Regions from separate parts of the Pseudarthrobacter sp. TE9888 genome, predicted to be linked through region 1. Evidence: predicted binding sites of a transcription regulator. Region 1 holds the regulator's gene; the other holds the start of a gene.
What was found. The regulator Rex, encoded in region 1, represses fermentation and respiration genes when NADH is low (regulators of the CRP and FNR family bind a similar motif). The targets are predictions, from matches to a motif close to CTTGTGAANNNNTTCACAAG.
Positions count from the first base shown of each region.

Region 2: araB (ribulokinase) is a predicted target of Rex. The motif match lies at 2,281-2,300, and genes of this name have one in related genera.

Region 1 covers NZ_JBWBRD010000002.1:625,438-629,847, reverse strand. The annotation lists gene ACZ9J7_RS03600 (helix-turn-helix domain-containing protein) at 23-235, shown strand; gene ACZ9J7_RS03595 (30S ribosomal protein bS22) at 387-485, shown strand; gene ACZ9J7_RS03590 (HAD family hydrolase) at 546-1,364, opposite strand; gene ACZ9J7_RS03585 (glutaredoxin family protein) at 1,443-1,697, shown strand; gene ACZ9J7_RS03580 (redox-sensing transcriptional repressor Rex) at 1,708-2,412, shown strand; gene ACZ9J7_RS03575 (hypothetical protein) at 2,482-3,264, opposite strand; gene ACZ9J7_RS03570 (YceI family protein) at 3,486-4,034, opposite strand; gene ACZ9J7_RS03565 (histidine phosphatase family protein) at 4,250-4,410, shown strand, end outside.
Region 2 covers NZ_JBWBRD010000002.1:2,240,976-2,245,385, reverse strand. The annotation lists gene ACZ9J7_RS11095 (L-ribulose-5-phosphate 4-epimerase) at 1-381, opposite strand, end outside; gene araB (ribulokinase) at 378-2,138, opposite strand; gene chvE (multiple monosaccharide ABC transporter substrate-binding protein) at 2,407-3,537, shown strand; gene mmsA (multiple monosaccharide ABC transporter ATP-binding protein) at 3,645-4,410, shown strand, end outside.

The DNA.
Region 1 (4,410 bases):
GTCAGCAAAGGAAAATAGGGAAATGTCGGCAGAACAGAACTTCTCCAACGCGAAGTTCCTCACCGTGGCTGAAGTGGCCGAGGTCATGCGCGTCTCCAAAATGACTGTTTACCGCCTGGTCCACTCCGGCGAAATGCCCGCGGTGCGCTTCGGCCGCTCCTACCGGGTCCCCGAAAACGCCGTCGAACAGTACCTCAAGGGTGCTGTTGTGGACGGCCACACCGAGACCGCCTGAGGCCACCTGTCCTGAGCCGCTCCCGATAAGCGGTACCCTGTTAAGGAACGTTTTACGTCATTGTAAGAATCTGTCAGTTGTTCAGTTCGTAGCTTTGTCCACGGACATTCCCCATCAGGCAGGTACTGCATCTAGTTTGTAAGGAACTTTCGTGGGTTCAGTTATTAAGAAGCGTCGCAAGCGTATGGCCAAGAAGAAGCACCGCAAGCTGCTTCGCAAGACCCGTCACCAGCGCCGCAACAAGAAGTAGCGATACTTCGAACAGCGTGGAAATGCCCGTCGCCTTCCAAGGCGGCGGGCATTTTTTTGGCTACGCCCGGGGGCCGCGGATGCGGGCGAAGCCTTTCCAGAGGCCGTAGATGGCGCCGCCGAAGGTCGCTGCCTTCAGACCAAGGGTGGCGGCGCGGCGGCCGGCGCGGAAATCATAGACCGGCCAGTTCCGGTCGCGGGCGTGGCGGCGGAGCTTGGCGTCCGGGTTGATGGCCACCGGGTGGCCTACGAGCGAGAGCAGCGGAACGTCATTGTAGGAATCGCTGTACGCCCAGCAGCGCTTGAGGTCCAGGTCCTCCTGGTCCGCGATGGCCTGCACGGCTACCGCCTTGGCCGAGCCGTGGAGGATGTCTCCCACCAGGCGTCCGGTGTACATGCCGTCCGACACTTCCCCCACCGTGCCCAGGGCCCCCGTCAATCCCAGCCGGGTGGAGATCACCGTGGCCACTTCGATGGGCGTGGCCGTTACCAGCCAGACGCGGCGGCCCACGCGGAGGTGCTGTTCTGCCAGCGCCTTGGCACCGGGCCAGATCCGCGACGCGATCATCTCGTCGTAGACCTCTTCACCCAGCGCCTTGATGTCGTCAACGGTGATGCCGGCGGCGAGGGTCAGGGCCGAATCGCGGACCGCATGGACGTCGTCGATGTTTTCCCCGCGCGCCACGAACTTGAACTGCTTCCACGCGAACCCGGCAGCCTGGATCAGCGTGAACGCCCCCCGCTGGTGCATCTTGCGGGCCACATGGAAGAGGCTGGCACCGCGCATCAGGGTATTGTCCACGTCGAAAAACGCCGCCTCACCGGGCTGCGGCGCAGCAACCGGCCGTGTAACGACGGCGACGTATTTCTCCTCGGGCATGGACTTGAGTCTAGTCAATCCACCCGCCCGGCGCCGTCGGCGTCACCTGCACCGCGCGAACGGCGATACCGTTAAGCCATGGCTACCCCCCGCGTCGTCCTGGTCACCAAAGCTGACTGCCACCTCTGCGAAGAGGCGCGCGACGCCGTCGGCCGGGTCACGGCCGCGTTGGGCCTTGAGTGGAGCGAAGAGCTGGTGGACAACCAGCCCGAACTGCGGGAGCGCTACGCCGAAGAGATCCCCGTGGTCCTGGTGGACGGGGTGCAGCGCGACTTCTGGAAAATCGACGAAGCCCGGCTGGAACGCGTCCTGCAGCGCGCCATGGCCAAGTAGGGGGATGCCAGTGACGTCCTTGGATTCAACCCCCCAGCCTGTGCCGGACGTTCCGGATGCCGCGGGCACACCGGCCAAGCAGATTCCTCCCGCTGCCGTGGCCCGGTTGACGCTCTACCTCCGTGCCCTGAACACGCTGCTGGCCGAGGGGGTTGAGCGTGTCTCGTCGGAATCGCTCGCAGAAGCCTCCGGCGTCAGCTCCTCCACGCTGCGCAAGGACCTGTCCCACGTGGGGTCCTACGGCACCAGGGGAGTGGGCTACGAGGTGCAGTACCTGAGCCGCCACATCGCTGCGGCCCTGGGGCTGACGCATGACTGGAAAGTGGCCATCGTTGGAGCCGGAAACCTGGGCAAGGCACTGGCGCGCTACGGCGGCTTCGAATCGCGGGGCTTCGACGTGGTGGCCATTTTCGACGCGGACCAGATGGTGGTGGGCAACGAGGTGGGATGGCTGCGGGTCAGCGACGTGGCAGACCTCGAGACCGTCCTCCACCGCACCGGGGCAAACATGGTGGTGCTGGCCCTTCCCGCGGCCGTGGCCCAGGGCATCTGCGACCGGGTGGTGGCTGCCGGCGTGCACAGCGTGCTCAGCTTTGCTCCCGTCATGCTGCAGGTCCCTGAGGGAGTCAACCTCCGCAAGGTGGACATGGCCACCGAGCTCCAGATCCTGGCCTATCACGCCCAACGCGCGCAGGCGCCGGGACAGCCGGCCTGAGGACAGGTCTAAAAGCGGTGGCCCGGGATGCTGGACATCCCGGGCCACCGTTGCAGTCTGCCGTAGGCTTTACCGCCCGTAAGGGTTGCCGAAGCCGCCGGAATAGGGGTTGGCGAACGGCTGCTGCTTCCGGAAATACGGGGCAGCGGCCGGGAGGTAGAGCAGGACAATGGCGGCAATGCCCAGGACCGTCCCGAGCGTTCCGAAGGTGGGGACCCCGAACAGGCCCAAAACGGAGAGTGCCGCGAACACGGTTCCGAGGATGCGTGCCCAGTTCCTGCCCTTGCGGATGAAGAACGCCACCAGCAGGTAGAGCGCGACGCCGATGATCGCGAAGACGACCAGGGTGCCGGCGATGACGCTCTTGATGTCGTCATACGTGACGGCTGCTCCGCTGGCTTTCACCTGCTGCTCGAAAGCCTGCCGGAACTGTGGATCATCGAGTTGGGTGAGGCCGGCGAGCACGGAAACGACAAAAATCACCGCGGACGCGATCAGCAGCCAGAACGAGATGTTCACCAGCTGCGGGATGCCGTTGCTTCCCGCCGGCTGTGGCTGCTCCGAGGGGTACTGGCCGTACGGGGACTGCCCATACGGCGCCTGCCCGTACTGGGGTGCATTCTGGGCATACTGGGAACCGTACTGCGGTGCATTCTGGCCATACTGCGGCGCTGCGGGCGGCTGCGAACCGTACTGGGGCTGGTTCTGCCCGTACTGCGGTGCGTTCTGGCCATACTGGGGCGCATTCTGGCCGTAGCGCGGCTGCTCGGGTCCGGGCTGCTGGCTGCCGGACTGGTCATTGCCGGAGTAGGGATCTTGGGGCGCGGGAGGCGGGACGGGAGGAGTACTCATGGGCGTTCCTTCTGCAGGTCGGGATCCAGGTAGGCTGCCGGGAATCGGTCCTCAGCCTTCCCCCCAGCATGGCTTAGCTCCACCGTACCCCCGGCAGGCGGAGATGTGGGTGATTCGGGCGGCATTCACGCCCACGACCGTGCCTGCAGGGCGTATTTAAACAGCACACCCCGGCACCGGGCCGAAAAGGCCTGGTGCCGGGGTGCGCCGGGTGGTGAAAGTTATGCTGCGGGCGCGATGAAGGCGAGTTCGAGGTTGATGGCAACCTTGTCGCTGACCAGCACGCCGCCGGCTTCGAGGACGGCGTTCCAGGTGAGGCCGAAATCCTTGCGGCTGATGGTGGTCTCGGCGGTGAGGCCGGCGCGGGTGTTGCCGAACGGATCGACGGCCACGCCGTGGAGCTCGGTCTCGAGGGCCACGGGACGGGTGACGCCCTTGATGGTGAGGTCGCCCTGGAGCTCGTAGGCGTCGCCCTTGGTGACGATTGCATTGGAAACGAAGGAGATCTCCGGGAACTTCTCAACGTCGAAGAAGTCTTCGCCGCGTACGTGGCCGTCACGGTTGACGTCGCCGGAGTCGAAGCTGGAGGTCTTGATAGTGGCGTTGACCTTGGAGTCGGCCACGTTCTCGGCGAGGTTCAGGGTGGCCTCGGCCTCTTTGAACTGGCCGCGGACCTTGCTGATGCCCGCGTGACGGACGGTGAAGCCGATCTCGCTGTGGGAGTTGTCCAGGGTCCAGGTGCCGGTGGTGACGTCTGCGGGAAGTGCCATGATGTTGCTCCTTGGTGTGAATGCCTGCTGTAGTCCTGCGGTTGAACCTTCATCGGTTGAAGCCTCAACTATCTTGCTGCATCCAGTATAAACATGCGTTTGCATGTTTTGTTCCCGGTTTCGGAACATTTCTTCAGAAACTTAAGTTCTACTCTTTGTAGAAAGCGCGTCCGGGAGATTTCGGATCGCACGCCATCTTTGAGAAACTGGTAAACATGCCCCAAGCCACTGTCCATCTGCTCCGCCACGGCGAGGTCCACAATCCCGACGGCGTTCTCTATGGACGGCTCCCCGAATTCCACCTCTCCGATCTGGGGCAGGAGATGGCCCGCACCCTGGCCGACCACTTCCGGCAGCGCGCCGAGCGCGGAGCCCG
Region 2 (4,410 bases), 1.6 Mb from region 1:
GGCGTACGTGGAATGCGTGTGCACCACCCCGCCCACCTCCGGCATGTGCCGGTACACGTAGGCGTGCGCGGCGGTGTCCGACGACGGCGACAGCGCGGGATTGCCCCAGTCCACCGTGCCGCTGCCGCCCACGTTGGTGCCCCTGACCGGGGTGCCGTACAAGTCGGTCACGATCATCTGCTCCGGGGTGAGCTCCTGGTACGAGACACCGGACGGCTTGATCACCATGAGGTCGGTGCCCGGCACCCGCGCCGAAACGTTGCCCGCCGTCCACACCACCAGGCCGTACCGGGTCAGCTCGGCGTGCAGGGCGCACACCTCCGCCCGGATCCGGGCGATGGTTTCCAGAAGGCCGGTTCCGGCACCTGTCCCGGCGGTCATGCGGACACCCCCACGGGTGATTCGGATACGGAGCCTGTTGCAGGCTGGGCCGCCTGGGCGGCTTTGCGCTGGATGGCCTTGAGCCGGTGCATGACGTCGTTGCCGCCCCTGCCGAAGTAGTCGTGGAGGGCCTTGTATTCCTGGAACAGTTGTTCGTAGGCGGCCGCGTTTTCCGGGATTGGGGTGTAGACCTCGCCGGGCTCGGCGCCCATGGCCGCGGCGGCTTCACGGATGTCCGCGTATTCTCCCGCTGCGACGGCGGCATGGATGGCTGAGCCCAGTGCCGGTCCCTGTTCCGAGCCGATGGTGGACAGCTGGAGCCCGGTGGCATCAGCGTAGATCTGCATCAGGAGCCGGTTCTTCAACAGGCCACCGGCCACGATGAATTCCTTGACCGGGACTCCAGCGTCACGGAAGGCGTCCACGATAGTGCGGGTTCCAAAGGCTGTGGCTTCCAGGAGGGCGCGGTAGGTGTCCTCGGGCCTGGTGGCCAGGGTTTGGCCCACCACCATGCCCGAAAGCTCGTGGTCAACCAGGACCGAGCGGTTGCCCGAATGCCAGTCGAGTGCGATCAGTCCGTGCTCCCCGATGGCCTGGCGGGAGGCCAGTTCGGTCAGGTACTCGTGGATCCCCAGTCCGGAGTCCTTGGCAGCCTGGTGGTATTCGGGCGGGACGCCGTACTTGGTGAACCAGCCGAAAATGTCGCCGACGCCTGACTGTCCGGCCTCGTAGCCCCACAGGCCCGGCACGATTCCACCATCAACGGCACCGCACATACCCGGCACCTCGCGCAGCTCACTGCCGTTCATGACGTGGCAGGTGGAGGTGCCCATGATCGCCACCAGCTGGCCGGGTTCGACGGCCTTCGCGGCCGGGGCGGTGACGTGCGCGTCAACGTTTCCCACTGCCACCGCGATGCCCTCCGGCAGCCCGGTCCAGGCAGCGGCCTCCGCCGTCAGGGTGCCGGCGGCATCGCCCAGCCGGCCGATAGTGTGCTCCAGCTTGGAGCTGACAAAGTCTTTGAAGTCGGGGTTCAGGGCAGCAAGGAAGTCCTCGGACGGATACCGGCCATCCTGGTAAATCCCCTTGTAGCCGGCCGTGCAGGCATTGCGGACGTAGCGGCCGCAAAGCTGCCAGACGATCCAGTCGGCCGCCTCCACCCAGTGGTCCATGGCGGCGTAGGCTTCCGGATCCTCTTCCAGCAGCTGCAGTCCCTTCGCGAACTCCCATTCGGAGGAGATCAGCCCCCCGTAGCGGGGAAGCCAGTCTTCGCCACGTTCGGCGGCAAGCCGGTTGATCCGGTCGGCCTGGCCTTGCGCCGCATGGTGCCGCCAGAGCTTTACGTAGGCGTGCGGGCGGTTGGCGAAGGCGGGCAGTTCGTTCAGGGGGGTTCCGTCGGCCTTGACCGGCACCATGGTGCAGGCGGTGAAGTCGGTGGCAATGCCGACGACGGCGGCAGGGTCGATCCCCGCGTCGGCCACGGCGGCAGGGACAGCGGTACGCAGGACGTCCCGGTAGTCGTTGGGCACCTGGAGTGCCCATTCCCCGGGAAGCCGGGCGCCGTCGTCGCCCGCTGTATCCCGGGGCAGCACATCCGTGACCACGGCGTGGGGATACTCGTGGACGGCGCTGCCCAGCTCCTTGCCGTCGCGGACGCGCACCACCACGGCGCGGCCTGAAAGGGTTCCGTAATCCACGCCGATGACGCAGTGGTCATGGAGGGACTCGGAGCTGGGAGTGGTCAGCGCATCTGGCATGGGGGTTGCCTCCGTCCGGGAGGCATGGGCCTCATTACCGGGTTTGTAGGGGTCAGGGTACAGCTAAGTGCTGCAGTCAGTGTGAACGCTAACAACCGAGAAGTCAATGAAGCCGAAAACTTTTCGCAATTCCCGCCTGGACCTCTTGTTAGCGTTCACAAATCAGTCTATATTGAACCGACACATCAACAATGTGGCCAGGACCAGGGAGCACGGGTGCTGCCCGGTCCAACAACACTTCGTGGCAGTGCTGCCGCGGAAGGAGAAAATGGTGAGAATCAAAAAACTGATGGGCGCGGTGGCGCTTGTCCTCGCCCTGACGGTGGGTGCCACCGGTTGCGGCGCCCGCGGCGGAGCCAGCGAACCCAGCGGCGCGGCTGCAAAGCCCAGTGATTCACTGGTAGGCATCTCGATGCCCACTCAGACGTCCGAACGGTGGATCGCCGATGGCGCCAACGTTGAAAAGTCCCTGAAGGACCTCGGCTACAAGACGGACCTCCAGTTCGCCAATGACGACATCCCCACCCAGGTGTCGCAGATCGAAAACATGCTGACCAAGGGCGCCAAGGCCCTGATCATCGCCGCCATTGACGGCACCACCCTGACCGACGTCCTGGCCAAGGCCAAGGAGCAGAACGTCAAGGTCATCGCGTACGACCGCCTCATCAACGGCACGCCCAACGTCGACTACTACACCACGTTCGACAACTACACGGTGGGCGTCCAGCAGGCCACCTCGCTGTTGACCGGCCTGGGCCTCGTTGATGCCAGCGGCAAGAAGGTGGACGGCAAAGGCCCCTTCAACATCGAGCTTTTCGCGGGCAGCCCCGACGACAACAACGCCAACTTCTTCTGGACCGGCGCCATGGACACCCTCAAGCCGTACATGGATGCCGGCACCTTGAAGGTCCCCAGCGGACAGACCAAGTTTGAGCAGGCAGCGATCCTCCGCTGGCAGGCACCCGTGGCCCAGAAGCGCATGGAGGACATCCTCACCTCCGCGTACAGCTCCGGCACCAAGCTGAACGGCGTCCTGTCCCCGTATGACGGCCTGTCCATCGGCATCATCTCGGCCCTCACCAGCACCGGCGGCTACGCCAAGGGAAGCCTCCCCGTGGTGACCGGCCAGGACGCCGAAAAGGGTTCCGTGAAGTCCATCGTCGCCGGCGAGCAGTACTCCACCATCTTCAAGGACACCCGCCAGCTCGGCGCGCAGGCCGTGAAGATGGTGGACGCCGTCCTCAAGGGCCAGGAACCGGAAACCAATGACACCAAGACCTACAACAACAAGGTCAAGGTGGTCCCGGCCTTCCTGCTGAAGTCCGTCATTATCACCAAGGACAACTACAAGAAGGAACTGATCGACTCGGGTTACTACAAGGACTCCGACGTCAAGTAGTCAGCGCCAGGGGGCTGTGGCCGGACCCCCATCCGGCCACAGCGCCGTCCGCAGCCTCCTGCAGCAGCAGGAAGGCCCAGCTTTCGACCAGTCAGTGGGAATTGACGATGAACATACCCATTCTTCAAATGCGAGGAATCACCAAGACGTTCCCGGGCGTAAAAGCGCTGCAGGACGTCACCCTGGATGTGAACCGTGGCGAGGTCCACGCCATCTGCGGTGAAAACGGGGCCGGCAAATCAACGCTCATGAAAGTGTTGTCCGGCGTCTATGCACACAACACCTTCGACGGGGAGATCCTCTTCGAGAACGAACCCTGCAACTTCTCCAGCATCTCGGACAGCGAAAAGCGGGGAATTGTCATCATCCACCAGGAACTGGCCCTGAGCCCGTTCCTCTCCATCGCCGAGAACATCTACCTGGGCAATGAACAGGCCACCAATGGATGGGTGGACTGGCGCAAGACCAACCTCGAGGCAGCCAAGCTGCTGGCCCGCGTTGGCTTGGACGAGAATCCGGTCACCCCCGTGCAGCACATCAGTGTCGGAAAGCAGCAACTGGTGGAAATCGCCAAGGCCCTCTCCAAGGAGGTGAAGCTGCTGATCCTTGACGAACCCACGGCCGCCCTCAACGACGAGGATTCCGGCCATCTGCTGGACCTGATCCTCCACCTGAAGGGACAGGGCGTCACCAGCATCATCATCAGCCACAAACTTAATGAAATCCGGAAGGTGGCGGACGCCGTCACCATCATCCGGGACGGCAGGACCATCGAGACCCTGCGTCTCGACGAAGGCCAGATCACGCAGGAACGGATTATCCGCGGCATGGTGGGCCGTGACCTGGAGAGCCTGTATCCGGAACGCGAGCCCA